2 linked regions of the Solwaraspora sp. WMMA2065 genome follow. The protein of the gene in region 1 interacts with the protein of each later gene in a pairwise test. Links are inferred from orthologs where the notes say so. Each region holds a gene or a part of one and is shown on either strand. Other genes may lie near its edges.

Evidence for each region.
Region 2: the proteins of eno (region 1) and rpe interact in binary tests that used the Escherichia coli proteins (3 or more experiments, as listed by UniProt). The link is inferred for Solwaraspora sp. WMMA2065 from one-to-one orthologs.

Annotation. Positions count from the first base shown.
Region 1 is NZ_CP128361.1:3,825,122-3,839,654, reverse strand. What follows is about bases 5,732-8,625. They hold eno (phosphopyruvate hydratase), read left to right. Parts: upstream 5,732-6,483; coding sequence 6,484-7,767; downstream 7,768-8,625. Other genes in these bases: O7610_RS17385 (DUF501 domain-containing protein), read left to right, coding at 8,605-8,625; O7610_RS17390 (septum formation initiator family protein), read left to right, coding at 7,907-8,608; O7610_RS17400 (hypothetical protein), read right to left, coding at 5,732-6,268. In the rest of the region: O7610_RS17425 (signal peptidase II), read right to left, coding at 31-627; O7610_RS17420 (bacteriorhodopsin), read left to right, coding at 871-1,572; O7610_RS17415 (Brp/Blh family beta-carotene 15,15'-dioxygenase), read left to right, coding at 1,569-2,750; O7610_RS17410 (DUF885 domain-containing protein), read left to right, coding at 3,100-4,716; nudC (NAD(+) diphosphatase), read right to left, coding at 4,702-5,547; more of O7610_RS17400, read right to left, coding at 5,558-5,731; more of O7610_RS17385, read left to right, coding at 8,626-9,159; O7610_RS17380 (amino-acid N-acetyltransferase), read left to right, coding at 9,169-9,696; O7610_RS17375 (Ppx/GppA phosphatase family protein), read left to right, coding at 9,783-10,769; O7610_RS17370 (dienelactone hydrolase family protein), read left to right, coding at 10,911-11,618; O7610_RS17365 (uracil-DNA glycosylase), read left to right, coding at 11,727-12,467; O7610_RS17360 (DUF4129 domain-containing protein), read left to right, coding at 12,515-13,258; O7610_RS17355 (hypothetical protein), read left to right, coding at 13,251-13,835; O7610_RS17350 (AAA family ATPase), read left to right, coding at 13,832-14,533. UniProt on the Escherichia coli protein: Catalyzes the reversible conversion of 2-phosphoglycerate (2-PG) into phosphoenolpyruvate (PEP). It is essential for the degradation of carbohydrates via glycolysis.
Region 2 is NZ_CP128361.1:1,110,314-1,124,724, forward strand. The notes cover bases 7,061-9,832. They hold rpe (ribulose-phosphate 3-epimerase), read left to right. Parts: upstream 7,061-7,992; coding sequence 7,993-8,673; downstream 8,674-9,832. Other genes in these bases: O7610_RS05155 (cytochrome P450), read right to left, coding at 7,061-7,657; O7610_RS05160 (hypothetical protein), read right to left, coding at 7,778-7,975; O7610_RS05170 (GGDEF domain-containing response regulator), read left to right, coding at 8,667-9,632. Also shown: O7610_RS05120 (ABC transporter ATP-binding protein), read right to left, coding at 1-302; O7610_RS05125 (GntR family transcriptional regulator), read right to left, coding at 299-715; O7610_RS05130 (septum formation family protein), read right to left, coding at 797-1,702; O7610_RS05135 (septum formation family protein), read right to left, coding at 1,717-2,643; O7610_RS05140 (polyprenyl synthetase family protein), read right to left, coding at 2,740-3,762; O7610_RS05145 (terpene synthase family protein), read right to left, coding at 3,759-4,817; O7610_RS05150 (cytochrome P450), read right to left, coding at 4,814-6,205; more of O7610_RS05155, read right to left, coding at 6,260-7,060; bifunctional diaminohydroxyphosphoribosylaminopyrimidine deaminase/5-amino-6-(5-phosphoribosylamino)uracil reductase RibD, read left to right, coding at 10,126-11,187; O7610_RS05180 (riboflavin synthase), read left to right, coding at 11,192-11,854; O7610_RS05185 (bifunctional 3,4-dihydroxy-2-butanone-4-phosphate synthase/GTP cyclohydrolase II), read left to right, coding at 11,851-13,158; ribH (6,7-dimethyl-8-ribityllumazine synthase), read left to right, coding at 13,158-13,643; O7610_RS05195 (SigE family RNA polymerase sigma factor), read left to right, coding at 13,734-14,300; O7610_RS05200 (Gmad2 immunoglobulin-like domain-containing protein), read left to right, coding at 14,300-14,411. UniProt on the Escherichia coli protein: Catalyzes the reversible epimerization of D-ribulose 5-phosphate to D-xylulose 5-phosphate.

The sequences.
Region 1 (14,533 bases):
GTGACCGGGTGACGGCGGTGTGGCGTGGCGTCACCGGTCGGCACCGTCACCGGTCGTCGGCTCGGATACCTCCGGGCGGAGCCGGATGCCGATCAGTTCCAGGGTGAGGAACGTGACGACGCCGAAGAAGAGCGCGATGTCGGCGACGTTGCCGATGAACCAGTCGAAGTACGCGATGAAGTCGACGACGTGGCCCTGCCCGAACGACGGCTTCCGGAACAGCCGGTCGAGCAGATGGGTGAACGCCCCACCCAGCACCAGGCCGAGCGCCGTTGCCCAGGCCCGGGAGCGGGCCCGCCACGCGAACCAGGCGGTCACGCCGACGCCTATCGCGGCGGCGATGGTGAAGATCCACGTGGTGTTCTCGCCAAAGGAGAACGCGGCACCCGGGTTGTAGATCAGTTGAATGCCGAGGGCGTCGCCGATCAGCGGGGTCCGCTCGCCCCGGGTCAGCGTCGCCTCCGCCCACATCTTCGTCAGCTGGTCGACGACGAGCACCGTGGCGGCGATGACGAAGGCGAGCCATGGGGCGCGGCGGGTCCACCGTTGCCGCCGGGGCGCGCGTGCTGCCGTACCGCCGTCGGTCGGTTCGTGGATGCTCTCGTCGGTGCCGGCCTGCTCGTTCATGATCGGTGATTCTCCCACCGCTGCCCGGAAGTGCACAGCCGCGTCGACAGGCTCTCCGGACCCACGCCCGCACCCGGCCCGGCAGGTCGGAGCACGCCACTGGCTCCGCCTGCACGACTCAAGCCTAGGTGGACGGTGCACCTGGCAGGTCGGCTGATGTTGCGAATGGCCACCAAGAGCGTGGCAAAGGGGATACCGTTGGGAGGATGTTCCGGCGGGCTTCCCGACTGCGGAGGGTTCGTGGTGTCGCAGTTGTGGTTGTGGTCCTTCGTGGTGGTCGCGCTCGGTGCCGTGCTGTACTTCGTCCGCTGGATGCGCGAGCCCAAGGGCGTCCCGGTCGCCGTGTACCTGCTCGCGATCGTCATCCTGATCTGGTCTGCCATCTGGCACTCGGTGATGGCGCTCGGCGGCGCCCTGACCACGGTCGGCGACCATGCCGTGCACTGGGGGTACTACGCCGACTGGATCGTCACCGCCCCGTTGCTCGGCTACGCGCTGGTGCTGGTCGGAACGCATGCGTCGGCCGGCAGGAGGACCGACCTGGTGGCCCTCGTGGTAGTGACCAGCGTTCCCATGATCTTCTGCGGACTGGTCGGGGACCTGGCGCTCGAACCGACCACGCGGTACCTCGCCTACGGCGTAGGCGTGCTCGCGCTCGGCGCCAACTATGCCGTGATCTGGGGGCCGCTGCGCAGAGCGGCGGCCCAGCAGCCGGACCACATGCGGACTCACTTCAACCAGTTGGCGGCGCTGCTCAGCGCCCTGTGGCTCGGCTTCACCCTGGTCTGGCTGGTGGGGCCAGCCGGTCTCGGCGTGTTCGATGAGCCCACCACGACGGCGGTGTTCGTGGTCCTGACGGTGCTGATGAAGATCGTGTGGAGCGCGTTCGACCTGGGGCGGCTGCGGTTGTTCGCCAACCGGGATGCGCTGCACGTCGTGCATTGAGTGCCGGCCGCTGGCTGCTGCGCCGTGCCGGGCGGGTCGTCGTCCCGGCGTTCGGCGCGGTGCTGCTGATCCAACTGCCGGTGCTGAGCCACCCGACATCAACGGCCGATTCCACGCTGCCGTTGCTGGTGGGGCTGTTACTCGGCCTACCCCACGGTGCCGTTGACCATCTGGTGCCGGCCTGGCTGAAACCCGCCGCCGACGAATGGCGAGCACGGGCAGGTCTACTCGTCGGGTACGTCTGCCTCGCAGTCCTCGTCTGGTGGATCTGCTACCGCGCCCCCGGTCCGGCGTTCGTCGCCTTCCTCATCCTCGCGATGGTCCATTTCGGCGCCGGTGACGAGGCGTTCCACCGGCAACGGGACGCGCGACGAACACCGACTCGGCCGTACGCCGTGCTCGCCTACGGAGCGCCGCCGGTGCTGCTGCCGCTGACGCTCTGGCCGGACCAGGTTGATCCGCTGCTGGAGAGCATCGGCGCCGGTTCGGCGTACCTCCTGAGCACCGAGGCCCGGGTGACTGCCGTAGCGCTCGCTGGCGCGGCGGTGGTCGCCACCATGGTCGACGACCTGCGGGCTGGCCGGCGCGGTGACGCCGGATACCTCGGGCTGCTGATCGCCGTGTTCGTGCTGGTGCCGCCCGCGTGGGCGTTCGGCACCTACTTCGCGGCGGGTCACTCGGTGCGGCATGTGGCCCGGCTGCTGGTGGCCGACCCCGGCAACGCTGCCACCCTGGCCGCCGGTCGGCTCGGTCCGGCAATGTGGCGGTTCGCTGCCCAGGCGGCGATCCCTACCGGGGCCGTACTGGTTGTCCTGGTGCCGTTCGCCGTCTCGGCCACGCCGGAAGTAGGGCTGTCCACTGGTTTCGCGGTGTTGGCCGGGTTAACCGCGCCGCACGCCCTGCTGGTGTTCTGGCTCGACCGGCGCGGCGTCGACTACCCGGCGGGAGGGGGGTCGGTCCGGCGAATCTCGACCCAACCCGATGGCGAGGCCGGTCGCGACGATCAGTACGCCGACGCTCTGCCCGGCCGACGGCGGTTCCCGGTCGAGCAGAGCGGCCGAGACGAGGGTGGCGACCGGCAGCACACCGATGAACATGCCGGCGCGTTCCACCCGAGCCGGCGCAGCCCGGTGAACCAGGCCAGGAACCCCACCACGGTCAGAATCACCGCCAGGTAGCCGAGCGCCGCCGCCTCGGCCGCCGTCGGTAGCCGCCAGCGGGTCGCCTCCCCGGCGACGAGCGCGGCCAGCGCGAAGATCGGCACCGCCAACCCGCAGCTGTACGCGGAGACCCGTACCGCCCCGAGCCGGTCCAGCAGGGCGGCGGCGAGCAGTGAGAACGCCACCTCGCCGGCGAGCGCCCGGTTTCGCTGTCCGCAGCCCGGCTCGGGCCGCCACCACCGGCGGCTCGGCCCGGACTGGTGCTCGGCTATGCCGCGTATTGACCGGACGAACTGGAGTCGGCGGTCCGGACACTCGCCGGGTTGCTCGACGCACAGCGTCGGTGGGATGGCCTAGGGTCGGTGGCATGGCGTCGTTCGTACCTCTGGCTGAACGCATCATCGACGCGCTGCTCGCCAGCGACCCCGCTCTGGCGTCGTCGGCCGGCGACCACCGCCACGACGACCGGCTGCCGGACCTGTCGGTCGACGGGGTCGCCGCGACCGCGACGATGCTGCTGGATGCCACCAACGCGCTCGCCGAGGTGGACGCGGACATGCTGTCCACCCAGGAGCGGGTGGACCACACCATCCTGTCGGCCATGGTCGACCGGCGGCTGTTCGAGCTGACCGAGGTGCGCTCCCGGGAGTGGAATCCGCTGGTCTACAACCCGGGGGCGCTACTGCACGGGCTGATCGCCCGCCCGTTCGCGCCGGCCGCGCAGCGGCTGACCAGCCTGGCCGGGCGGCTCGGCGCCGTACCGGACGTGCTGGCCACCGCCCGCGAGACGCTGCGCGGCGTGCCGGCTATCCACGCCGAGACCGCCGCCGGCCAGTTCGCCGGTACCGCCGCGCTGGTTCGCGACCAGGTGCCGGGGCTGCTGGCCGAGGAGCCGGGGCTGCGGGACAAGGTCGAGCCGCTGGCGGCCGAGGCGGCGTTCGCGTTGGACGAGTTCGCCGGCTGGCTTCGCGACAGCCTGGACCGCGACGTCGACCGGCGGGATCCGCGGCTGGGCCGGCGGCTGTGGGAGGCCCAGCTGTGGCACACCCTGGACACCGAGCTGACTGCCGCCGACGTACTGGACCGGGCCTGGGCGAACCTGGAGCGGGTGACCGGTGAGATCCGGGTGGCGGCGGCCGAGCTGACCGGTGGGCCGGCCACCGACGAGACGGTACGCACCGCGCTGGCCCGGTTGGCCGCCGAGCATCCGGACGACTCGTCCATCGTGTCGCTGGCGCAGACCGCGATGCGGGAGACAACCGAGTTCGTCGCCGCTCACGATCTGGTGTCGATGGTGGACGACCGGTGCGTCATTCAGGAGATGCCGGAGTTCGCCCGGGGCGTCGCGGTGGCCTACTGCGACCCGCCGGGGGTGCTGGAGCGGGCCGATGTACCGACGTTCTACTGCATCGCACCGACGCCGGCGGGCTGGCCGGCCGGGCGGGTCGAGTCGTTCTACCGTGAGTACAACGACCACATGGTGCGCAACCTGACCGTGCACGAGGCGATGCCGGGGCACTTCCTGCAGTTGGCGCACGCCCGCCGGTTCCTCGGCACCACCCGGGTGCGGGCGGTCGGCCGGTCCGGGCCGTTCGTCGAAGGCTGGGCGGTGTACGCCGAGGAGATGATGGTCGACGCCGGTTTCGGCGGCCTGCCGGTACGGTTGCAGCAGTTGAAGATGCAGCTGCGGATGACCATCAACGCGATCCTGGACCAGTTGACGCACTGCGCGGAGCTGCCGCAGGCCGAGGCGATGGCGTTGATGACCGGCCGCGGCTTCCAGGAGGAGGGCGAGGCGGCCGGCAAGTGGCGGCGGGCGCTGCTGACCTCCACCCAGCTGTCCACGTACTTCGTGGGCTACGCCGAGGTGGCGCAGGTGGCGACGGCGCGGCCGGCCGGCGTACCGGCGCGGCAGTGGCACGACGCGATGCTGGCGCACGGCTCGCCGCCGCCGCGGCACCTGCCGGCGCTACTGCCGGTCTGACCTGCCGGCGCGCTGGTGTTCGATCAGCCAGCGGGAGATCGAGTACGCCGCCGGCAGTTCGGTCGGCAGATCGTCCAGGGCGAACCAGCGGGCCTCGGCGATTTCCCGGCCGTCGACGACCGGTTCGGCGTCCGGCGCGGCGCGGGCGGTGAAACCGGCGAGCACCACGCCGGGTCCGGACATCGCCCACGGCTGGCTGCCGAAGTAGTCCACCTTGTGCACGTCGAGGCCGACCTCCTCGGCGACCTCGCGGTGCACCGCCTCCTCCAGCGTCTCGCCGGCCTCGACGAAGCCGGCGACCAGGGCCCAGACGGCGGTTGGCCCGTAGGTGTGCCGGACCAGCAGCAACTCGTCACCGTCGGGGCCGGGACTGCGGGTGACCGAGGCCAGCACGGCAGGGGAGAGCTGCATCGGTACGTACAGGTCGCAGCCGGGGCAGCGGCGGGCATGCTCGCCGGGCACCTCGACCAGTTCTGTGGCGCAGGCTCCGCAGAACCGGTGGGTACGCCGCCAGGTGATCACCTGCAGGGCACGTCCGGCGAGCGCGGCGAGTGGCTCACCCAGCTCGCCGGCCATCGCCGGCCAGCTCCGCCAACCGCCGAGCTGGTCGTCGACGGCGGGCAGGCCGGCTGCCCACACCCGGGTGCCGTCCAGACTGCCCAGCGGCACCCACTCGGTGCCGGCCGGTAGATCGGCCACCGACGGTAGTCCGCCGTCGGCTCCGACCAGCAGCCGGCGGCCGGCCACCACCAGACACGGATCGGCCGGGTCGGCGCCCTGGCCCACCCGGGCATCGGGTACGAATCGGCTGGGCGGGGCCGGGTCGGCCACGGACGGCCCGCTACGCCGGGCTGGGTCGACGGTCGACGGACCGGGCTCCGTGGGGGAGCGTGAAGGCGGTCTCGTCGGCAGTGTCACTGTACCGGCTTATCGCGAATTCAACGGTCTGTCCATCGACCACCCCGGTGAAGCTGCCCAGCGCGCCTTCGGTGGTGACACACACGTCGAACCGGGACACCGCCGCCCCCTGCACCTGGCTGACCTGCACACAGGTGGCGTGTCTGCCGGCGATCGTGGTGTCGTTCTGGCTCACCACGGCCGCCGGATCCAACGCGGTGGCGTTGAGCAGCGTGATCACCACCGGTGGGGTCACCAGGCCGCCGGCGTTGGCGTCGGTGAACAGCTCCGGATCCGGTTGGGCGGAAGGGGGCGGCCCGCTGGTCAGGGTGCAGACCGGCGGGGAGTCGTCGGTGTCACACTCGGTGGTGGTCTCGTCGGTGACGATCAGCTTGCCGCCCGGGTAGACGTACGCGGTACGTTGCGGGGTCTGCGCCTGCACGATGCTGGCACTGGCCCCGCCGACCAGCTGGTACTCGGCCGAGTAGGTCAACGCCCTGGCTCCGTCGAGTCGGGCGGCCAGCTCGTTGACCAGGTCGGCCGGCTGGATGGTCTGGCCGGCGTCGGCGATGGTCTGACAGCCGGCGACCAGCAGCAGCGTGCCGGCGGTGGTGGCCGCTGCGGCGCGGCGGAACCGGTTCTCCGTTGCACGCATGGTGACAGGGTGACCGATCCTGTCCACCCGCCGCAAACCGATTGCCATCAATGTCAGTAAATGGGATCGATGCCGGATCCGGGTGGTTCCCGACGTGTACATCCCGCGTTTCGGAAGCCAGCGCCCGCAGCGTCACCGTCGCCCGATACGCTGCCACCGGAACGGTCGGCCGCACCGTCGCGGCCTTGCGGGACTTGATCACGAGGAGCGACACAGTGGCTACCATCGAGGGAATCGTCGCCAGGGAGATTCTCGATTCGCGCGGCAATCCGACCGTCGAGGTCGAAATCGGGCTCGACGACGGCACCATCGCCCGCGCCGCAGTGCCGTCCGGCGCGTCCACCGGAGCCTTCGAGGCGATCGAGCTGCGTGACGGCGACGAGAACCGCTACTCCGGCAAGGGCGTCGAGCAGGCGGTGGCCAACATCGAGGAGCGCATCGTCGACCAGTTGGTCGGTTTCGAGGCGAGCGAGCAGCGGCTGATCGACCAGAAGATGCTGGATCTGGACGGCACCGCGGACAAGTCCGGGCTGGGCGCGAACGCCATTCTCGGCGTTTCCCTGGCGGTCGCGAAGGCCGCCGCGAACAGCGCCGAGCTGAGCCTGTTCCGGTACCTCGGCGGGCCGAACGCCCACCTGTTGCCGGTGCCGATGATGAACATCCTCAACGGTGGCGCGCACGCCGACTCCAACGTCGATGTGCAGGAGTTCATGATCGCCCCGATCGGCGCGCCGACCTTCCGGGAAGCGCTGCGCTGCGGTGCCGAGGTTTACCACAAGCTCAAGTCGGTGCTGAAGAAGAAGGGCCTGGCCACCGGCCTCGGTGACGAAGGTGGCTTCGCTCCGGACCTGCCCACCAACGCCGCCGCGCTGGATCTGATCGCCGAGGCGGTCGGTGCCGCCGGCTACCAGCTCGGCACCGACATAGTGCTGGCGCTCGACGTCGCCGCCACCGAGTTCCACCGCGACGGCGCGTACGTCTTCGAAGGCGCCGGCAAGACCTCCGACGAGATGGTCGCCTACTACACCAAGCTGGTCGGCGAGTACCCGATCGTGTCGATCGAGGACCCGCTGGGCGAGGACGACTGGGCCGGCTGGTCGGCGATGACCGCCGCGCTCGGCGACCGGATCCAGATCGTCGGCGACGATCTGTTCGTCACCAACCCGGAGCGGATCGCCCGGGGCATCGCCGAGCAGGCGGCGAACGCCGTACTGGTCAAGGTCAACCAGATCGGCTCGCTGACCGAGACGTTCGACGCGGTCGAGCTGGCCCACCGCAGCGGATTCCGCTGCATGATGAGCCACCGGTCCGGCGAGACCGAGGACACCACGATCGCCGACCTCGCGGTGGCCACCGGCTGCGGCCAGATCAAGACCGGCGCCCCGGCCCGCTCCGAGCGGGTGGCCAAGTACAACCAGCTGCTGCGGATCGAGGAGGAGCTGGCCGACGCGGCGCGCTACGCCGGGGCCGGCGCGTTCCCGAGGTACCGTTCCGCCTAGCGTCCCGCCGGTTCGACCGGCCCGGTCCTGGTGACCGGGCCCGGTCCGACCGGTTCCGGCGCGCCGGCGGTTCGACCAGCCGCCGGCGCACCGGAACCGGTCCCGTACAGCCAACCGCCCGGGGAGGGGTGTGACGACGGTGCCGCAACGGCGCACACCGAGTGGTCAGGGCCCGGCCCGCCGGCCGGGACAGCCCGGCCGGTCCGGCTCGCGCGGGCCACTGCGACTCGCCGGCCGGGACACCGGTTCCGACAGCGGGTCCCGGGCCGACCAGCGTAACCGGGCGACCCGGTCGGCCGGTGCCGACCGGTCCGCCGCACCCCGATCCGGCGTGCCCCGGTCCGCTGCGGGCCGCACCGGTGACCCGGGTCGCCCGGCCAGCCGCCCGGCCGCTGGTCGCCGGGTGTCCGGCGGCCCGGTCAAGCGGACCACCGCGCCGCAGCCCAACCGGTTCACCGGCCGGGCCACTGTGCTGCTGGTGGTGCTGGTCGCCCTGGCGCTGGCGTACACCTATCCGGTGCGGGTCTACCTGGCCCAGCAGTCCGACATCGCCCGCATCGAGCAGGCCCAGCAGGCTCAGCGCGAGCGGATCGCCGAGCTCAACGCGCAGGCCGAGCGCTGGCAGGACCCGGACTTCATCCGGATCGAAGCGAAGCGCCGGTTCTACATGGTCTATCCGGGCGAGGTCCCGCTGCTGGTGCTGCACGATCCGGACGGTGCCGCCCGCGACTCGGGCGAGCCGGTCGAGCCGGCCGGCGGGCGCGACGGCCCGGCCGGCCCGTGGTACGACACGCTCTGGTCGAGCGTGCAGGCCGCCGACGCGGAGGGCATCTCCCGGTGAGCGAAGCAGCGAATGGAGGCGACGGCACCGTGCCCGACCGGGCCACCCGCGAAGCAGCCGACGAACACGATCTCGCGGCGGTCGCCGCGCAGCTCGGCCGGCCGCCCCGCGGCACCAGGGCGGTCGCCCACCGTTGCCCGTGCCAGCTGCCCGACGTGGTCGAGACGGTGCCCCGGCTCGCCGACGGCACGCCGTTCCCGACCCTGTTCTACCTCACCTGCCCCCGGGCGACCGCGGCCTGCAGCCGGCTCGAATCGGCCGGACTGATGCGCGAGTACGCCGCCGAACTGGCCGAGGATCCGCAGTTCGCCGCCGACTACCGGGCGGCGCACGAGGACTACCTGACCCGGCGGGAGGCGATCGGCCACGTCCCGGAGATCGCCGGAGTGTCGGCCGGCGGCATGCCGGGCCGGGTCAAGTGCCTGCACGTCCACCTGGGTCACGCGCTCGCAGTCGGCCCCGGCGTCAACCCGATCGGCGACCGGGTGCGGGAGCTGATCGGCCCCTGGTGGGCCGGCGGCCCCTGCGTACCGCCGCCGGAGTCGGACTAGGTGACCGGCGTGACGGATCCCGGATTCGATGCCGGGCTGGTCGTCCGCCGGGCCCGGACCCGCGACGTACGGGGTATCCGCCGGCTGATCGACCTGTACAGCCCGGACCGTCGACTGCTCAGCAAAGCCACGGTCACGCTGTTCGAGGACGTGCAGGAGTTCTGGGTCGCCGAACGGCCAGCGGACGGGGCGATCGTCGGCTGCGGCGCGCTGCACGTGATGTGGGAGGACTTGGCGGAGATCCGTACCGTCGCGGTCGACCCGCAGTGCCGGGGCCGGCGGATCGGGCACCGGATCGTGACGGAGCTGCTCGCCGTCGCCCGTCAGCTGGGGGTGGCGCGGGTGTTCGTGCTCACCTTCGAGACCAGGTTCTTCGCCAGCTTCGGCTTCGTCGAGATCGACGGGGCTCCGGTGCCGGCCCAGGTCTACGAGCAACTGCTGCGTTCGTACGACGAAGGCGTCGCCGAGTTCCTCGGGTTGGAGCGGGTCAAACCGAATACGCTCGGCAACTCCCGGATGCTGCTGCACCTGCGGTGACGTGCGACGTACCCGGGCCCGACGGTGTCGGCCGCCGGCCCGGCAGCGGCTGCGCACCCGGTACGGTGTCCGGTGTGGCGACACGGGTGGCGGGCATCGACTGTGGCACCAACGCGGTCCGGTTGCTGATCGCGGACCTGCCGGACCTGCGGCAGCCAGCAGAATCCGGGACCGGCTCGGCCCCGGAAGCCGGCTCGCCGGCTGGGTCGGTCGCCGCGCCGCTGACCGACGTGGTCCGCCGGATGGAGATTGTCCGGCTCGGGGAAGGCGTCGACCGGACCCGCCGGCTCGCCCCGGCGGCCATCGAACGGACCCGGCAGGCTCTCACCGGGTACGCCGCCGAGCTGGCCGAGCACGGTGTCGAGCGGGTTCGGATGTGCGCCACCTCGGCCAGCCGCGACGCCGACAACGCCGACGAGTTCGTGGCAATGGTGCAGGCCACCCTCGGAGTGACCCCGGAGGTGGTGACCGGCGACGAGGAGGCCCGGCTCACCTTTGCCGGGGCGGTCGGTGGGCTGGCGGCCACCGCGCCGGCACCGTATCTGGTGGTGGACATCGGCGGCGGGTCCAGCGAGTTCGTCGTCGGCGCTGACACGGTGCACCGGGCGGTGTCGGTGGACGTCGGCTGCGTACGGATGACCGAGCGGCACCTGCGCGCCGATCCGCCGACCGCCGCCCAGATCGCCGCCGCCGAACGCGACATCGCGGCGGCGGTTGACCAGGCGTTGTCGGTGGTGCTGGGGCCGGACCGGTCCGGCCCGCCGCCGACGCTGGTCGGGCTCGCCGGGTCGGTGACCACGGTGGCCGGGATCGCGCTGCGGCTGGACAGCTACCGGGCGGACAGGCTGCACCACGCCCGGATCAGCTACGACCAGGTGGCCGAGGTGACCGCCGACCTGCTGGCCATGCCGGTCGGGCAGCGGCTGCGGATCCCGGTGATGCACCCGGGCCGGGCCGACGTGATCGCCGCCGGTGCCCTGGTGCTGCGGATCGTGATGGAACGCGCCGACGTGTCGTCGGTGGTGGCCAGTGAGCACGACATCCTGGACGGGATCTGTCTGAGTTTGCGGTGACCAGCAGACGTACCGTAGCTCACCAAGAGGCGTACGCCACCCTCCGCGCGCCTTCCCCGGCCCCACGGCTCGTGTCAGGCTACCCGGACACGTGCCCCACTGCGCGCCAGCCAACGATGACTGACCGACAGGAGGACCCCCATGGGCGAGATGGTGAGCTACCGCAGCAACGGCGGGACCAGCGAGGGATACCTGGCCCTGCCGCCGGCATCCGGGGGTGGCGGCGCGGCGGGCGCCGCACCTGCGGTCATTGTGATCCAGGAATGGTGGGGGCTGGTGCCGCACATCACCACGGTCGCCGACCGGCTCGCCGAGGCGGGGTTCGTGGCCCTCGCCCCTGACCTCTACCACGGCGTACAGGCGACCGAGCCGGATGACGCCCGCCGGCTGCTGATGGGCCTGGCGATGGACCAGGCGGCCAAGGACATCGCGGGCGCCGCCGAGTACCTCGCCGGCCGGGCCGAGTCGGCGGGCGACACCGTAGGTACAGTCGGCTTCTGCGCCGGCGGCAGCCTGGCGCTCTGGTCGGCCACGCTGGCCGGGCGGATCGTCGCCACCGCCGGGTTCTACCCGGCGTTGCCGTGGGAGCGGATGCGTCCCGACTGGGCGGGCTACGCCGGCAAGTCGGCGATGATCCACTGCTCGGAGCAGGACGGCACCTCCGCCGCCGACGGGATCCAGCAGGCCAAGGGCTACATCGAGGCGGCCGGCGGCGGCTGCGTGGTCTACGACTACCCTGGCACTCGGCACGCGTTCTTCAACGACGACCGGCCGGAGTCGTACGACGACGACGCGTCGACGCGTGCCTGGGCGCGGACCCTGGAGATGTTCCGGACCCGACTCGGCTGACGCCGCGGCCGGCCGGTCGCGGTCTCGCGGTACGTCGTCCGCTGGCGACCGACGTCGGAAGGAGCCGTGGTGACCGGTACCGCAGCCGACGTGACCAGCGCAGCCGAGGTGATCAGCGCCAGCGCGGCCGACGTGACCAGCGCGGCGGCGCGGGTGCCGGACCTGCCGACGCTGGACCACGCGATTGCCGGCTGCCGGGCCTGCCCGAACCTGGTCGCCTGGCGGGAAGAGGTCGCCGCGACGAAGCGCGCGGCGTTTCGGGACCAGACCTACTGGGGCCGTCCGGTACCCGGATTCGGGCCGCCGGACGCCCGGATCGCGATCCTCGGGCTGGCACCGGCGGCGCACGGCGGCAACCGCACCGGCCGGGTCTTCACCGGCGACCGCTCCGGCGACGTGCTGTTCGCCGCACTGCACCGCGCCGGGCTGGCCAACCAGCCGACCAGCGTCGCCGTCGATGACGGTCTGCGGCTGTCGGACACCCGGGTGGTGGCCGCTGTCCGCTGCGCCCCGCCGGCGAACCGCCCCACCCCGGCCGAACGGGACACCTGCGCGCCCTGGCTGCACCGGGAGATCGCCCTGCTGAAACCGACGCTGCGGGTGGTGGTCGCGCTCGGCGCGTTCGCCTGGGCGGCCTGGTGGCCGGCGATGACCGGGGTGTACGGGCGACGACCGCCCACACCCCGGCCGGCGTTCGGCCATGGGGCACACTGGTCGGGCGGCGGGGCGGTGCCCGACGTGCTGGGCTGCTACCACGTCAGCCAGCAGAACACGTTCACCGGACGGCTCACGCCCGCCATGCTCGACGAGGTGTTCACCGAGGTGAATCGCCTGGCGGGGCGGAATTGACCGGGCCGAGACGACCACTGGAGGACCCGAGGGGGCACCCGCCGGCAATGGATTCCGCGGCTATCCGCAGGCTGTGGCCACTCGCCGCCGTCGCCGTACTGCTCGCGCTGACCGCGGTCGCGGCGGCGAACTCCACCCTGCCGGTCGGTCGCACCGACGCCGCCGTGGAACGGGACCTACCCGCGCTGCCGGACTACCAGCAGCCGCAGACGGCACCGACGTACCAGCCGCCGCCGGACGACTTCGCCGCCGCCGACCAGCAGCAGCTTCCATCCTGGATCCCGCTGCTCGCCGGGGCGCTGTGCGGCCTCGCCGTGCTGGTCGTCGCCGGTCTGCTGCTGTGGACCCTGCTGCGCGACGTGGTGCGCCGCCGACCCCGGTCGACCCCGGTCGGTATCCGGCGGCGGAGCACGTCACCGCCCGGCCCGGCCAGCACGGCCGAAGTGGTCGCCGCCGTCGACGCCGGTCTGGTCGAGCTCTCCGCTGCCGACGCCGACCCGCGCCGGGCGGTGATCGCCTGCTGGGTACGCCTGGAGCAGGCCGCCGCCGCGGCCGGCACGCCGCGCCAGATTGGTGACACCCCGACCGATCTGGTCACCCGGCTGCTCGCCGGGCACGAGATCAGCGCCGAGGTGCTGTCGGCGTTCGCGGGCGTCTACCGGGAGGCCCGCTACGCCCGGCACGACGTCGACGAACGGACCCGGGAGCAGGCGCGGTGGGCGCTGCGCCAGCTGCGTACCGAGCTGACCGCCGCGGTCGGCCCCGGCGAAGGCGGGCCGGCTGGTGAGTGACCCGCAGACCAGCATCGACGACCTGCTCTACCACGACGAGGAGGCACCGCCCCGCGAGCGTCGCGCACCCGGCCGGGTCCGGTCCTGGCTGACCGCACTGCTGCTGGCCGCCGCCGGCACTGCGGCCGTGCTGCTCGGGCTGCGGCTGTTCGGCCTGACGGTGCCGGTCGAGGCGGTCTTCGCCGGCTGCCTCGCGTTGGTGGTGCTGCGCCGCACCGTACGGTCGGTCGCCGCCCCGCCCCCGGTCAAGCTGCGCCGGGTCGGCTCCGACCCGGAGGACGGCAACTACGTTTTCGGCAGCGAGGACGGCCTGCGGGAGGCGGTCGGCCGGTGGGAACGCCGGCTGCGGGCCGGTCAGGGCGACGCGGGCCGGTTCGCCGAGGTGACCCTGCCGGTGCTCGGTGAGCTGGTCGACGAGCGGCTACGGCACCGGTACGGGCTGACCCGGGCCACCGACCCACAACGGGCCCGGGAGATCTGCGGGGACGAACTGTGGAACTTCCTGAACACCCCGGCCCGGCGTAAGCCGTCGGCAAAGGACTGCGCGGTGTTCGTCAGCCAATTGGAGAAAATATGAACGACGTGGTGGCAGCCCCGACCACCGAGGTCAGCCGGCTCGCGCACGCCGTACTGGACTCGGTCGGCACCGTGCTGGTCGGCAAGCGGGACGCGCTGGAGCTGGTCCTCGCCGGCATCCTCGCCGGTGGGCACGTGCTGCTGGAGGACCTCCCCGGGCTGGGTAAGACGTTGACCGCCCGGTCGTTCGCCCAGGCGTTGGGGCTGGACTTCCGTCGGCTGCAGTTCACCCCCGACCTGCTGCCGGCCGACGTCACCGGTTCGTTCCTCTACGACCAGCGCAGCGCTGACTTCACCTTCCGGGCCGGTCCTCTGTTCACCAATCTGCTGCTCGCCGACGAGATCAACCGGACACCGCCGAAGACCCAGTCGGCGCTGCTGGAGGCGATGCAGGAGAAGCAGGTGTCGGTCGAGGGGGTCACCTACCGGCTGGAGGCGCCGTTCCACGTGCTGGCCACCGCCAACCCGATCGAGTACGAGGGGACCTACCCGCTTCCCGAGGCGCAGCTGGACCGGTTCCTGCTGCGGGTGTCGTTCGGCTACCCCAGCCACGAGGAGGAGTGGGAGGTACTGCGTCGGCGCATCTCCCGCCGCCAGGAGGAGACCGAGCTGGCCGCCGTGGTCGACGCCGCCGGGCTGCGCGCCATGCAGGCGGCGCTGGAGAACGTGGTGGTCGAGGACTCCATCGGCCGGTACATC
Region 2 (14,411 bases), 2.7 Mb from region 1 along the record:
GCCTGGCCGAAGTGGAGCATCTCCGCGACGGTGAACCCGGCGAACAGGGGTTTGTCCTGGGCGACGAACGCGACCCGGGCCAGGTCGTGGCCGTGCCCGGTGAGTGGCCGCCCGCCGACCCGGACCTGCCCGGCGCTGGGGGTGAGCAGGCCGACCGCCAGGTGCAGCAGGGTGGTCTTGCCGGCACCGTTCGGGCCGACGAGCGCGGTGACCGTGCCGGCCGGTACGGCGAGCGTGCAGTCGCGCAGCGCCCAGCTGCGGCCGTACCGTTTGCCCAGGCCGGTGGTCTGCAACGTGGTCATCCGGTCCGCTCCGGCCGGTTGTCCGCCGCTCGGGGCGAGGCGTTCTCGGCCAGTTCGGCCGCGAGGATGGCGCGCAGGTCGTCGTCGTCCAGGCCCGCGGCGCGGGCGGTGGCGACCCAGGCCGCGAGCTGGGTGCGGATCGCCGGGTCCCAGGCCGCGCGGCGGGCCGACAGCGACGCCAGTATGAAGGTGCCGACGCCGGGCCGGGACTGCACCACGCCGTCGCGTTCCAGTTCGCGGTACGCCTTGTGCACCGTGTTCTGGTTGATCCCGAGTGCGGCGACGACCTCCCGGGCGGTCGGCAGCCGGTCGCCCTCCTGCAGCCAGCCGAGCCGCACCGCCTGGCGTACCTGCTGCACCAACTGCAGGTACGGGGTGACGCCGGACCGGCGGTCCAGCCTGAACTCGATCACGCCGACTCCTATTCTGCTAGGCCGCTAGCAGAATAGCACTATGCCTGGTCGGGGGTCGGGCGCGCCAGGGATCGTGAGCGGCTACCAGACCGGGAACAGGTCGGGCCCGCCGCCCTTGGCGGAGCGGACCAGCGGGGTGGTGAAGTCGGGTACGTACAGGAAGCAGCGGACCCGCAGGTCGCCTGCCCACACCGAAGGGTTCCCCGTCCGGAACCAGAACGTGGCCACCCGGTAGGGCAGGTCCTCGTCGACCGGCAGGTCCGCGTAGTCGGCGATCATCAGCAGGCAGCGCTCCTGAATCGCCTCGTCCCCGGGCCAGCTGCCGGGCAGGGTGCCGCCGTCGAAGACGCCGACGAACTCGCCGTGGTGCGGCCGGGCGCAGTCGACCGGCTCCAGCGCTTCGAGGTGGTCGTCGCCCCACCGCACGTCGTGGCAGCCCAGCCGCAGCGCGCCACCGTCGGCCAGCGTGCCGCGCAGACTTCCGGTCCGGGGCAGCACCTTGTCCCGGAACACACTGCTGATCTCGGTGAGGTCGCAGCGGAACCAGCGGGCCCCGGCGCTCCAGGCCGCCTGCGGCGGCACCAGCACGGTCATGTCGAGCAGGCCGTGCTGCCAGATGTCGCCGAGGAACTCGGCGGCCCGGGCATCGCACTCGACGCGGGCCGTCTCGCGGGCCGGGACATTGCCCACCGGGGCGGTCGTCCGTTGCGCGTCGGCACCGGTGAAGGTGCCGACGTGGACTGTCTCGACCAGGTGCAGTTCGTCGCAGTCGACCGGACGGTAGTACCTGCCGCTGCCCGAGGCAGCCTCGGCGCGGTGGCAGGTGCCGGCCTGCGGGACGAAGGTGGTCGGCTCGTCGAACCCGGCCCAACCGTCGGTGAGGGTGCCGTCGGTCCCCGGCGGCGGTGCCGCACAGCCGGCCGTAACGGCCAGCGACGCGGCGGCCAGCAGCGCGACCATCCTGGTCCGTAGCGGCTGCAAGATCATGAGAATTTGCCGATTCACTGGTACTGGATGGGCAGGGCGCTGGTGCCGCCGGCGCGCACCGAGCCGGTCAACAGCGGGTCGGCCCGCCAGGCGAAGCAGCGGATCGCCCTGTCGCCCTCCGCCCAGTCCAGGACGTCGGAGTAGGTGTAGATGGTGCCCACCCGGTACTGCAGGTCGCCGTTGTTCGGCACCTTCGCGTAGTCGGCCACCACCTTGCGGCACCGGGTGTGAACCCGATCGTCGTTCAACTCCACCTCGTCGTACCCCAGTTTGTCCTCCACGTACGTGCCGGCGAACTCGGCCTGGTGCGGGGTGTCGCAGTCCAGCGGCTCGGTCAGCGGCTCGTCGTCGACACCGACCGCCGCCGAGTCGTAGCACGTCAGAAGCAGCGGATGGCCGGGAGCGTGCAGCGCACCCTTGATGGTGCCGTACCAGTCGACCAGTGGGCCGCCAGGACTGTCCACGACCCCTACGTCGCAGCCGAACCAGCGGGCCCCGCCGGTCCAGGCGGCGTCGGACGGCGACACGACCGTCATCTGCAGCCGGGCGGTTTGCCAGGGACCGCCAAGGAACTCGTTCACCCTTCGGTCACACTCGGCCCGGGCGGCCCGCCGGGCCGGAATCAGACCGTCCGCCGCGCCGTCCTCGTCGAACGGCACCGCCGGCTCGTCGCCGAGCGTTCCGACGTGCACGGTCTCCACCAGGTGGTACCGGACGCAGCCAACTGGTCGATAGCTCTCCCAGTCAATGAAGCGCCGACTAGCGTTATGGCAGCTGCCGGCCTCGGGTGCGAAGTGGACGGGTTCGTCGAACGCGGCCCAGCCGTTGACCAGATCCCCGTCCACGCCCGGCGACAGCGGCACACAGCCGGCCATCGTGGTCAGTGACGCGGCGGTCAGCAGCGCTGCCAGCCTCGCCCGGACACCCCACCGTCGCGCCATGATCCTGCCGCCTCCCCGTTGTCCACTCAAGCCGACGAGGCTACGACACCGGGTCGACCGCCGACCGGCCGGGCCCCGGAGCACTGTCTAGCACGGTCAGTGGTCCCGATGGGTGGCCAGGTCGGCGAGCTGGGCGAGCGCCGTACCCGCGCCGGCTTCGGGCCGGGCCGTCGCCAGCCGGTCGAGCGCCGCCGCCCGGTGCCGGTCCGCCTCCCGCCTCGCCCAGTCCCGGCCGCCGGCCTGCTCGACGAGCAGCGCGGCCCGGGCCACCTGCCCGTCGGTGAACCCGCCCGGTATCGCGTACAGCAGGGTCAGCTCGGCGCCGGCCGGCGTGCCGCTGCCCATCGCGAACACCACCGGCAGCGACTTCTTGCGCTGCCGCAGGTCGGCGCCGACCGGTTTGCGGGTCACCGCCGGGTCGCCCCAGATGCCAAGCAGATCGTCGACCAGCTGGAACGCCATCCCCAGGTGGTGGCCGTACCCCTTCAGCCCGTCGATCCGGTCCGGGGCGGCGCCGCCGCTGATCGCGCCGACCGCGCAGGCGGCGCCAATCAGCGACGCCGTCTTGCCGGCCGCCATCGCCAGGCAGGCGTCCAACCCCACGGCGGTACGTGACTCGAACGCCACGTCGGCGCTCTGCCCGGCCACCAGATCCAGCAGCACCTGGCACAGCTCGGCGGCGGCTGGGGCGGCCTGCCCGCGTACCGTGTCGAAGGCCAGCGCGAGCAGCGCGTCACCGGCCAGGATGGCCTGCGCGTCGCCGAACGCGGCCCCGGCGGTGGGCCGGCCACGCCGGGTCCGGTCGCCGTCCATCACGTCGTCGTGCAGCAGGGTGAAGTTGTGCACCAGCTCCACCGCGACCGCCGCCGGCACCGCCCGGTCCGCCGGGGCACCGACCGCCTCGGCGCAGGCCAGTGCCAGGCCGCCGCGCAGCCCCTTGCCCCAGCCGGCTTCGGCCGGGCTGCCGTCGGCGGCGTACCAGCCGAAGTGGTAGCCGGCGACGGTGTGGATCGGGTCGGCGAGCCGGTCGACGGCGCGGCGCAGCTGCGGCTCGATCAACGTCCGCGCCGCCGCCAGTCGCGCCCAGGCGTCGCGTTGTGCGGTGGTCGTGGCGGTCAACCCTGGCTCCCGAGCAACGTGGCCTCCAGATACTCCTGTGGCGCCGGTTCGGTGGTCGCCGGCGTCGGCTGGTAGCGCTTTGTCCGGCTGGACCAGTCGACGTTGCCGCGCATCCAGCTGCGCATCCCGGCCAGGTACGGCTCCAGCACCGCCGGCCGGCCGGGGAAGGTCCGCCGCAGCTGCGCCTCCGCCGCCAGGTACAGGTCGGTCTCGGCGTCGATCGCCCGGGTCACCCGGTCGACCGCCGCGTCGCGGTCTAGCCCATGGTGGTAGCCGACGATGTACGCCAGGTTGTGTACCTCGCCGAGGGCGCGTTCCTTGTCCAGCGAGTAGATGTCGTTGGTCCAGCAGACCACGTTGCAGGCGGCGTCGAGCGCGGTGCGAAACGGCGCGCTGTCGTACACCTCGTCGGGCATGTCGATTCGTTCGACGACGTCGATGAAGTCCATGCAGACGTAGATCGCCCCGGTGTGCCGGCGTTTCTCGATGTAGGTGGCCTCGTCCGGCACGGTGCCGGACAGCCGGTTGCCGGCCTCCCAGGTGGCGGCGGTGGTCAGGCACTGCTCCAGGTGCCGTACGAACAGTTGCCGCCAGCGGGCGGTGGCGTCCGGCGCGGTACGCCGCCACAGGTCGGCCAGCGACGACACCGCCCGGGGCAGGTCCCGGCGCCGCGCGTCGGCGGCGCCGAAGTCGTCGGCGGACAGCACCCGCCGCATCGCGGCCATCACCTCGGCGAGGTGCTGCGGGCTGCGTCCGTCGGCACCGTCGTCCAACTGGTCGTCGACCAGGAACAGCCAGGCGAACCAGTCGGCCATCAGCTCGGCATGCGCCGCGTCGGCGGTCGGGTAGACCATCGACGCGAACCAGCCGAAGTCGGCGTGGTCGAATCGGGCGCGGGCCTGCTCACGCAGCACCAGTCCGGTATCGCGTACCCAACTGGTCAGGTGCGCGCGGGCCTGTTCGACGTGCGGGTTGAGCTGGTAGGGGAAGCGGTCGAGGGTCTGCTGGACCGGGTCGAGGCTCAGGTGGCTGGCCGTGTCGTCCGTGAAGGTCACCGGTACTCCAGGTTGAGGTGGACCCCGCCCTTGGGGTGCAGGGTGATCAGCGCCTCCGGCCGCACCTCGGGTGCGTCCGGTGGCAGTACGAGCCGGTGCCGACGGGCCACCGAGGCCAGCACCAGGACCAGCTCGGACAGCGCGAAGTGTTTGCCGATGCAGATCCGGTGGCCGCTGCCGAACGGCACGTAGACGTGCTTCGGGCGCCGCGCCACCTGCTCCGGGGTGAACCGCTCCGGGTCGAAGCGTTCCGGGTCGTCCCAGAAGTCGGGGTGCCGGTGCAGCAGGCAGCTGTTGATCAGCATGTTGGTGCCGGCCGGCACCCGGTAACCGTCGATCACGTCGGCCGAGCTGGCCCGGCGCATGAACTGGTACGCCGGTGAGTAGATGCGCAGCGTCTCGTCGGCGACCATCCGGGTGTACGGCAGCCGGGGCAGGTCCTCGAAGGTCGGCGTCCGGCCGGCGAGCACCGAGTCGACCTCGGCGTGCAGCTTCGCCTCCACCCTTGGGTGCCGGGCGAGCAGGTAGAACGCCCAGGACAGGGTGTTCGTGGTGGTCTCGTAGGCGCCGATGCAGATGTTGAGCACCTCGTGGTGCAGCTGTTCCAGGTCCATCCGCTGGCCGTCGGTCTCGTCGACGGTGTGCAGCAGCAGGGTGAGCAGGTCGGTCTCCTCGCCGGTGGGCACCTCCTCGTGCAGCCGGCGGTTGATGAACGTTGACACGAAGGTGTCCATGTCGGCGATCGCGGCCCGCAGCCGGCGGTGCCGGGGGGTCGGCACGCTCAGCGGCGGGAACGGGAATCGGAAGAACGCGCCGAGGATCGCGTTGGCCTCGCCGAATGCCCGTTCGAAGGCCTGCGCGATGTCGCCGACCTGCGCGCTGAACAGCGACCGGTTGACGATTCGTAGGGCGAGTTGGCCGATCTCGTCGGTGACGTCGAGGGTGCCGCCCCGGCCGTAATTCTGCTCCCACCGGACGAGCATTTGTTCGGCTTCGTCGGTCATGTTTCGGGTGAAAGAGCTGACCGTACGGGGTGTGAAGTGCGGTGCCATCATCCGCCGTTGCCGTCGCCACAGATCCATGTCCGGGTTGGCGATGAGCCCTTTGCGCAGCACCGGCCGGACGACCTTGAACAGGACGGCGTTCTTGTCGTACTTCTCGCCCTCGTCGACCAGCACATGCCGGATGTAGTCGGGATGGTTGACCAGCACCATTGGGATACCCAGGGGCCGGAACCGGAAAATGTCGCCGTAGCGGTCGACGCCCCGGCCGAGGAAGGCGAGCTGGTCGCGTTTGAAGGCCAAGGTGCCGCCGACGCCGCTGCCCGGCGTGACGGTGGGTATCTCCCGGGTGCCGCCCGGGGCTCGGCTGCGTACCTGCGGGGACATGCTCTTCTCACTTTCCACGGGTCGACGCGGTGGACCGGTCAGCGATGGTGCAGGTCAGCGACGGTGCAGTCGGAGCCACATGCCGCCCGCCGGGTGCAGCGTGACCAGCGGTGCGAAACCGACCGGCGGCGCGCCCTCGGGCAGGCTGACCGCGAACGTCTGGGCGAGCATCACGGTGATCAGGTGCAGCTCGGTACGGGCGAAGTGTTTGCCGATGCAGTGCCGCGGGCCGCTGCCGAACGGCTGGTAGACGTGCCGGGGCCGGGCGGCGACCGCTGCCGGGGTGAAGCGGTCGGGGTCGAAGCGGTCCGGGTCGGGCCAGAAGTCCGGGTACCGGTGCAGCAGGAGCAGGTTCATCAGCACCTCGGTGCCCTGCGGGATGCGGTAGCCGCCGACCACATCGTCGGTCGCCGCCCGCCGCATCGTCTGCCAGGCGGGGGTGAACAGCCGCAGCGTCTCGTCGATGACCATCCGGGTGTACGGCAGCCGGGGCAGGTCGTCGAAGGTCGGCACCCGCCCGTCGAGGGCGGTGTCGACCTCGTCGTGCACCCGTTGCTGCACCTGCGGGTGGCGGGCCAACTGGTAGTACACCCAGGAGATCGAGTTGCTGGTGGTCTCGTACCCGGCGATGATCATCGCCAGGATCTCGTTGGAGAGCTGGTCCGGGGTGAGCCTGGTGCCGGTGACCGGGTCCACCGCGTGCCGTAGCAGGCTGAACAGGTCCCGGTGGTCGCTGTCGCGCTCGTGCTGGCGGGTGTCGATCAGGTAGCGGACGAAGCCGTCCAGCTTCCGGGTCAGTGCACGGATCCGGTTGCGGGACGGGGTGCGCCAGCTCAGCGGCGGGAAGGGGAACCGGAGGAAGTCGCCGAGCCGGCGGTTGACTTCCAGGAAGTCGCGTTCGAACTGGTGGCTGCGCTCGTCGGGCTCGACGCCGAACAGCGACCGCAGGACGATCTTCAGCGCCAGGTCGGTGAGCGGTCCGACGACGTCGACCGGCGCACCGGAGGCAGCCTCCGGCGCCCATCGGTGGATCATGTCCGCGGTCAGGCCGGTCATGTTCGGGGCGAAGCGGGCGACGCTGGCGTGGTTGAACGTCGGCTGCATCAGCCGGCGGTTACGTTGCCAGGTCTCGTCGCCCCGGTTGCCGATCAGTCCTTCCCGGAGGATCGCCCGGACCGTACGCCAGAGAAAGCTTTCCTTGTCGTAGTTGGCGTGTTTGTCGACCAGGACATGGTGGATGTGCTCCGGGTTGGTCAGTACCACCATCGGTATACCACCGAGACGTATCCTGAAGATGTCACCGTGGTTACGGACCGCGTCCTGCAGGAATGCAAGCTGATCCCGGCGCATAGCCCGCATCCCGACGAGATTTTCCCGCAGGCTGAGCCGTGGAACTGGCCTGGATCTGCTGCGGGCAGCCGGATCTGCGTCGACGCGACGCGGGTCGGTCATGGCGGCCACCTTACCGAAGGTGCTGTCGTGGCTACAATCGGAAATTTTGCATTGCCGGTGGTGGATCTTGGAGCTATTCGAGCCACCACCGGCGCCGTTGCGTATGTCGGTAAATGGCAGTCAATAACGCATTCGCGCGGATTGTTGGGCCGGCGTACCCGCCTGCGACGCCCGGTCGCGGGCCCGGTGCCGACCGCCCCGCCGACCGCCCCGGCTACCCGCCCGCCGACCGCCGGGTCGGCCGTCCATCGGCGGGTCGGCCGTCGGGTCCGCCGTCGGGCGGGCGATCGTCGTGGCGGGTGTGGAACGCTTGCTCACGTTCGTAGACTGGCGCGGTGACCGCACCAGCGCCGCTCATCGCGCCCAGCATCCTGGCCGCCGACTTCTCCCGTCTGGCCGACGAGGCCCGCGCGGTCGAGGGGACGGCGGACTGGCTGCACGTCGACGTGATGGACAACCACTTCGTGCCGAACCTGACCATCGGGTTGCCGGTGGTGCAGAGCCTGCTGCCGGCCACCTCACTACCGTTCGACGTGCACCTGATGATCACCGACCCGCGCCGCTGGGCACCGGGCTACGCCGACGCCGGCGCGTACAACGTCACCTTCCACGCCGAGGCGTGCGACGACCCGGTGGCGCTGGCCAAGGAGCTGCGGTCGGCCGGGGCCAAGGCCGGCCTGGCGGTCGACCGGGACACCCCGGTGGAGGACTACCTGGAGCTGCTACCCAGCTTCGACACCCTGCTGGTCATGACGATCAAGGCCGGGTTCGGCGGCCAGCGGTTCATCCCCGAGATGCTGGAGAAGGTCCGCGCCGCCCGCCGGCACGCCGCCAGCGGCCATCTTGAGCTGCGGATTGAGGTCGACGGCGGGATCGCCGCGGACACCATCGAGCAGGCCGCCGCGGCCGGCGCGGACGCGTTCGTCGCCGGCACCGCCGTGTACGGCGCCGAGGACCCCGCCGAGGCGGTCCGCAGACTGCGGCAGATCGCCGAGCGGACCGCGCCACGGTGGTGAGCCCGGAAGGGGCCGAGTCCCGGCCGGACCTGATCCTTGTCGTCGACGACGATGTCGACATCGCCCGGTTCGTCGAGGTCAACCTGCGGTTGCACGGCTTCGACGTGATGCTCGCCCATGATGGTCAGGAGGCTCTGGAGATCATCGAACGGCACCGCCCGGACCTGGCCGTGGTCGATCTGATGATGCCCCGTATCGGCGGGTTGGACCTGACCCGGCGGCTGCGGGCCGACCCGATGACCGCCGCATTGCCGATCATCATGCTGACCGCCAAGGGGATGACCGTCGACAAGGTCGTCGGGCTGACCGCCGGCGCCGACGACTACCTGGTCAAGCCCTTCGACACCTCGGAGCTGATCGCCCGGGTCAGCTCCACGCTGCGGCGCAACCGCGAGTACCGCGAGGTGTCCCCGCTGACCGGGCTGCCTGGCAACACCCGGGTCAGCCGGGAGATCACCGACCGGGTCCGCAGCGGCGCCGACTACGCCGTCGGCTACGTCGACATCGACCGGTTCAAGAGCGTCAACGACGTGTACGGCTTCGCCCGCGGCGACGAGTTCATCTCCGCGTTGGCCCGCTGCATGCACCGGGCGGTGGTGTCGATCGGGTTGCCGCCGGCGTTCCTCGGCCACATCGGCGGCGACGACTTCGTGGTGGTCTGCGCGCCCGAACAGGTGCGGCCGATCATCGAGCAGGCGATCCTCGACTTCGAGAAGGCCGCCGACGAGCTGTACGACCCGTCCGACGCCCGGCGCGGCTACGTGGAGGTCAAGGACCGGCGCGGCAAACTGCAGAAGGCTGCCCTGGTCACCCTCTCGGTCGGGGTGGCGGTGTCGGCGGGCAGCCGCCGGTTCAGCGACCCCCGCGAGATCATTACGGTGGCCAACGAGATGAAGTCGGTTGCCAAGAGCCAACCCGGCTCGTACATCGCGGTCGACCGCCGGCTGTCCACCAACTGACCTGCCAGAACAGGCCGACGACCGACCTTCTGTCGGGTATCCGACAGCTGTGAGGTCGGTCGCGTCTCTGGCGATGATCCCCGTGCACTGTGTAACACTCGGAGAAGCACCCACCACGCGCTGGCGGGACTCGGTGAAATTCCGAACCGGCGGTGATCCACGGCGCGAGCCGTGGCCAGCCCGCGACCCGGTCGTAGTCGCAGACGACGCCCGGTGGATCCGGTGAGACTCCGGAGCCGACGGTTGGGCCAGACCGTGCCGACGTGGCACGGACCGGCCCAGACAGTCCGGATGGGAGACAGCGCGCGGAACGGACGCTCAGGTGTGGCGTGCCGACTGGCACCGCCGTACCCGTGCAGCGCCCCGGGGCCGGTCCGTCGTGGCCGGGCGCCGAGGCGTTCCGCCGCCGCCATGCTGTCGCCGGCCACCCCCACCGGGCCCGGCACCTCCCGCCCGCCGCGCACCCCGGCAGGCGAGGAGAAGAGAAACGGCCATGGCGATCCTCTCCGAAGACGAGGCGATGCGGCGCGCCATCGACCTCGCGGTCCGTGGCCTCGGCTCGGTCAGCCCCAACCCCATCGTCGGCTGCGTCCTGCTGGACACCGCCGGCCACGTCGTCGGCGAAGGCTTCCACGCCTACGCCGGCGGGGCGCACGCCGAGATCGCCGCCCTCGCCCAGGCCGGCGACCGGGCCCGTGGCGGCACCGCCGTCGTCACCCTCGAACCGTGCAACCACGTCGGACGCACCGGACCCTGCTCCACCGCCCTGGTCGACGCCGGGCTCGCCCGCGTCGTGCTGGCCGTACCCGACCCCAACCCGATCGCCGCCGGTGGCACCGAGACGCTGCGCGCCGCCGGCATCGACGTCGAGGTCGGGCTGCGCGCCGCCGAGGCCGAGAACGCCAACATCGCCTGGCTGACCGCCGTCCGTCGGCGCCGCCCCTACATCACCTGGAAGTACGCCGCCACGCTCGACGGCCGCTCCGCCGCCGCCGACGGCACCAGCATGTGGATCACCTCGGAGGCGGCCCGCGCCGACGTCCACACGCTGCGCGGCACCGCCGACGCGATCATCGCCGGCGTCGGCACCGTACTCGCCGACGACCCTCGGCTCACCGTCCGGACCCCGGGCACCGGCGGACCCGCCGTCCGGCAGCCGCTCCGGGTGATCGTGGACAGCTCCGGGCGTACCCCGGCCGACGCCCGGGTCCGGGACGCTGCCGCCGGCACCTGGATCGCCACCACCGCGGACGTCGGCGCCGACCACCGCGGCCGGGTCGACCTCACCGCCCTGCTGACCGCCCTCTACGACCGGGGCATCCGCTCCGCGCTGCTGGAAGGCGGCCCGGTGCTCGCCGGAGCGTTCCTGCGCGCCGGCCTGGTCGACCGGGTGGTCGGCTACCTCGCCCTGAGGCTGCTCGGCGCCGGCCCCGCCGCGCTCGGCGACGCCGGAGTGCACACCATCGCCGACGCCATCGACCTGACCATCGTCGACGTCACCCAGGTCGGCCCCGACCTGCGGATCACCGCCGTACCCCGGCAGAAAGAGGGCTGAGTCGATGTTCACCGGCATCATTGAGGAGCTGGGCGAGGCCGGCCCGCTCGACTGGCACGGCGACAGCGGCGTGCTCACCGTCCACGGCCCACTGGTCGCCGCCGACGCCCGGCACGGCGATTCCATCGCGGTCAACGGCGTCTGCCTCACCGTCGTCTCCGTCGACGGGCAACGGTTCGTCGTCGACGTGATGAAGGAGACCTTCGACCGTAGCTCACTGGGGACACTGCGGCCCGGTGACCCGGTCAACCTGGAACGCGCCGCCACCCTCGCCACCCGCCTCGGTGGACACCTGGTGCAGGGCCACGTCGACGGGGTCGCCACCGTCGTCGGGCGCACCCCCGGCGACCGCTGGGAGCAGGTCCGGTTCAGCCTGCCCACCGGCCTGCACCGGTACGTCGTGGAGAAAGGTTCAATCGCGGTCGACGGCGTCTCGTTGACCGTCATGGAGGTGTCCGACGGCGACACCACGGCGGCGGTCACGGCCGCGACCGGGTCCGGCACGGCCGGCTGGTTCGGCGTCGGGCTGATTCCCACCACTGTGCAACTCACCACCCTCGGCCGGAAACCGGTCGGGGCCCTGGTCAACCTGGAGGTCGACGTGATCGCGAAGTACGTGGCGAAGCAACTGGACGGGGCACGGTCCGTCGGCGGAGTCCGCCCGTGACCGCCGCCGGGTTCGGCACCGTCGAACAGGCCCTCGACGACCTGGCCGCCGGCCGGGCCGTGGTGGTCGTCGACGACGCCGACCGGGAGAACGAAGGCGACCTGATCTTCGCCGCCGAACACGCCACCGCCGAACTCGTCGCGTTCATGGTGCGCCACACCTCCGGCTACATCTGCGCGCCGTTGCCCGAGGCCGAGTGCGACCGGCTCGACCTGCCGCCGATGTACCACACCAACCAGGACCGGCGGGGCACCGCGTACACCGTCACCGTCGACGCCCGCGACTGCGTCAGCACCGGCATCTCCGCCGTTGACCGGGCACACACCCTGCGGCTGCTCGCCGACCCCGCCGCCGGCCCGACCGACCTGTCCCGGCCCGGCCACGTCGTGCCGCTGCGCGCCCGCGCCGGCGGTGTCCTGCACCGGCCCGGTCACACCGAGGCCGCCGTGGACCTGGCCCGGCTCGCCGGGTTGCGCCCCGCCGGGGTGCTCTGCGAACTGGTCAACGACGACGGCACCATGATGCGCCTGCCCGACCTGGAGAAGTTCTCCGCCGACCACGGGCTCACCCTGATCACCATCGCCGACCTTATCGCCCACCGGCGGCGGAACGAGACCCACGTCGAGCGGGTCGCGCAGGCCCGGCTGCCGATGCCGTACGGGGTGTTCCGCGCCGTCGGCTACCGGGTCGCCCACGACCCGGCCGAACACATCGCCCTGGTCCACGGTGACCTCGACGACGGTCGTGACGTGCTGGTCCGGGTGCACTCCGAGTGCCTCACCGGGGACGTTTTCGGCTCGCTGCGCTGCGACTGCGGCCCGCAGCTGGACGCCGCCCTGGCCCGGGTCGTCGCCGAGGGCCGCGGCGTGGTGCTCTACCTGCGCGGCCACGAGGGCCGGGGCATCGGTCTGGCCCACAAGCTGCGCGCCTACCAGTTGCAGGACCAGGGACGGGACACTGTCGACGCCAACCTGGAACTCGGCCTGCCCGCCGACGCCCGCGACTACGGCACCGGTGCGCAGATCCTGCACGACCTCGGGGTCCGATCGATCCGGCTGCTCACCAACAACCCGGACAAGGTGTCCGGGCTGACCGGGTACGGCCTGAACGTCGTCGGGCGGGAACCGTTGACCGTCCATCCGCATCCGGAGAACGTGCGCTACCTGCGTACCAAACGGGACCGGATGGGCCACCTGCTCGACGGACTCGATCAGCCGGCCGGCACAGCACCGGCCGACCTTGACGGCGTCGACGGCGCGGCCGACCTCGACCCGGTCGGCGAACTATCCGGAGGGCGGGCCTGATGGCCGGATTCGGCGAACCCGGAGTCTCCACCGTCGACGCCGCCGGGCTTGCCGTCGGCGTCGCCGCCGCCCGCTGGCACACCGACCTGGTCGACGCGATGCTCACCCGGGCGCTCGCCGCCGCCGACGCCTGCGGCGTCGCCGCCGTGCAGGTGGTCCGGGTCGCCGGCTCCGTCGAACTGCCCGTCGTCGCCCAGGCCCTGGCCCGGCGCTGTGACGCGGTGGTCGCCCTCGGCGTGGTGGTACGCGGCGCCACCGCCCACTTCGACTACGTGTGCCGGTCGGTCACCGACGGCCTGACCCGGGTGTCACTCGACGAGTCCACCCCGGTCGGGCACGGCGTGCTCACCGTCGAGACCATCGACCAGGCCCGCGACCGGGCCGGGCTGCCCGGCTCGGCCGAGGACAAGGGCTGGTCGTCGATGGTCGCCGTGCTCGACGCCGCGCTTGCCCTGCGGGCCGTCCACGCCGTACCGGTGGGCTGAACCTGACCTCTCGAACCGCGGTACCCCGACCCGTCACGTTCCCGCCGCTCGCGCGGTAAACCAGATGCGCTGGTGACACGTCGTAGTGGCGTGACACCCGAACTGGTCACCGACCTGGGCTCGGGGAGGACGATGCCACGACAGCGGGCACAGACGACGACGTGGGCGGCGGACGAGGCGGTCACCCGCCTGTTCGCCGCGCACTACCGCCCGCTGGTGCGCCTCGCCACCCTGCTGCTGCGGGAACCGGGCATGGCGGAAGAGATCGTGCAGGATGCCTACGTGGCCCTGCACAGCCGCTGGTGGCGGCTCCGCGACGCCGACAAGGCACTCGGCTACCTGCGGGTCACCGTGGTCAACCGGTGCCGGTCGGCGATCCGGCACCGACGGGTCGTGCAAGCCCACCTGGCCGCCGCCCGGCCCGACCCCGACGCACCCAGCGCCGAAGCCGGCGCCCTCGACCAGCTCCGCCACGCCGACGTGATCACCGCGCTGCGCGCCCTACCGCCCCGCCAGCGGGAGGCGATCGTGCTGCGCTACTACGCCGACCTGTCCGAGGCGCAGATCGCCGACGCGATGGGGGTCAGCCGAGGCGCGGTGAAGAGCCACACCGCACGCGGCATCGCCGCACTGCGAACCAGCCTGGACGGCCTGTGATGGACACCGACCACGACAACCTGCCCGGCGACGCCGGTACCGCCGACCTGCTGCGCCGGGCGCTGCACACCGAAGCCGACCGGGTCGACGTACGGCCCGACGGGCTGACCG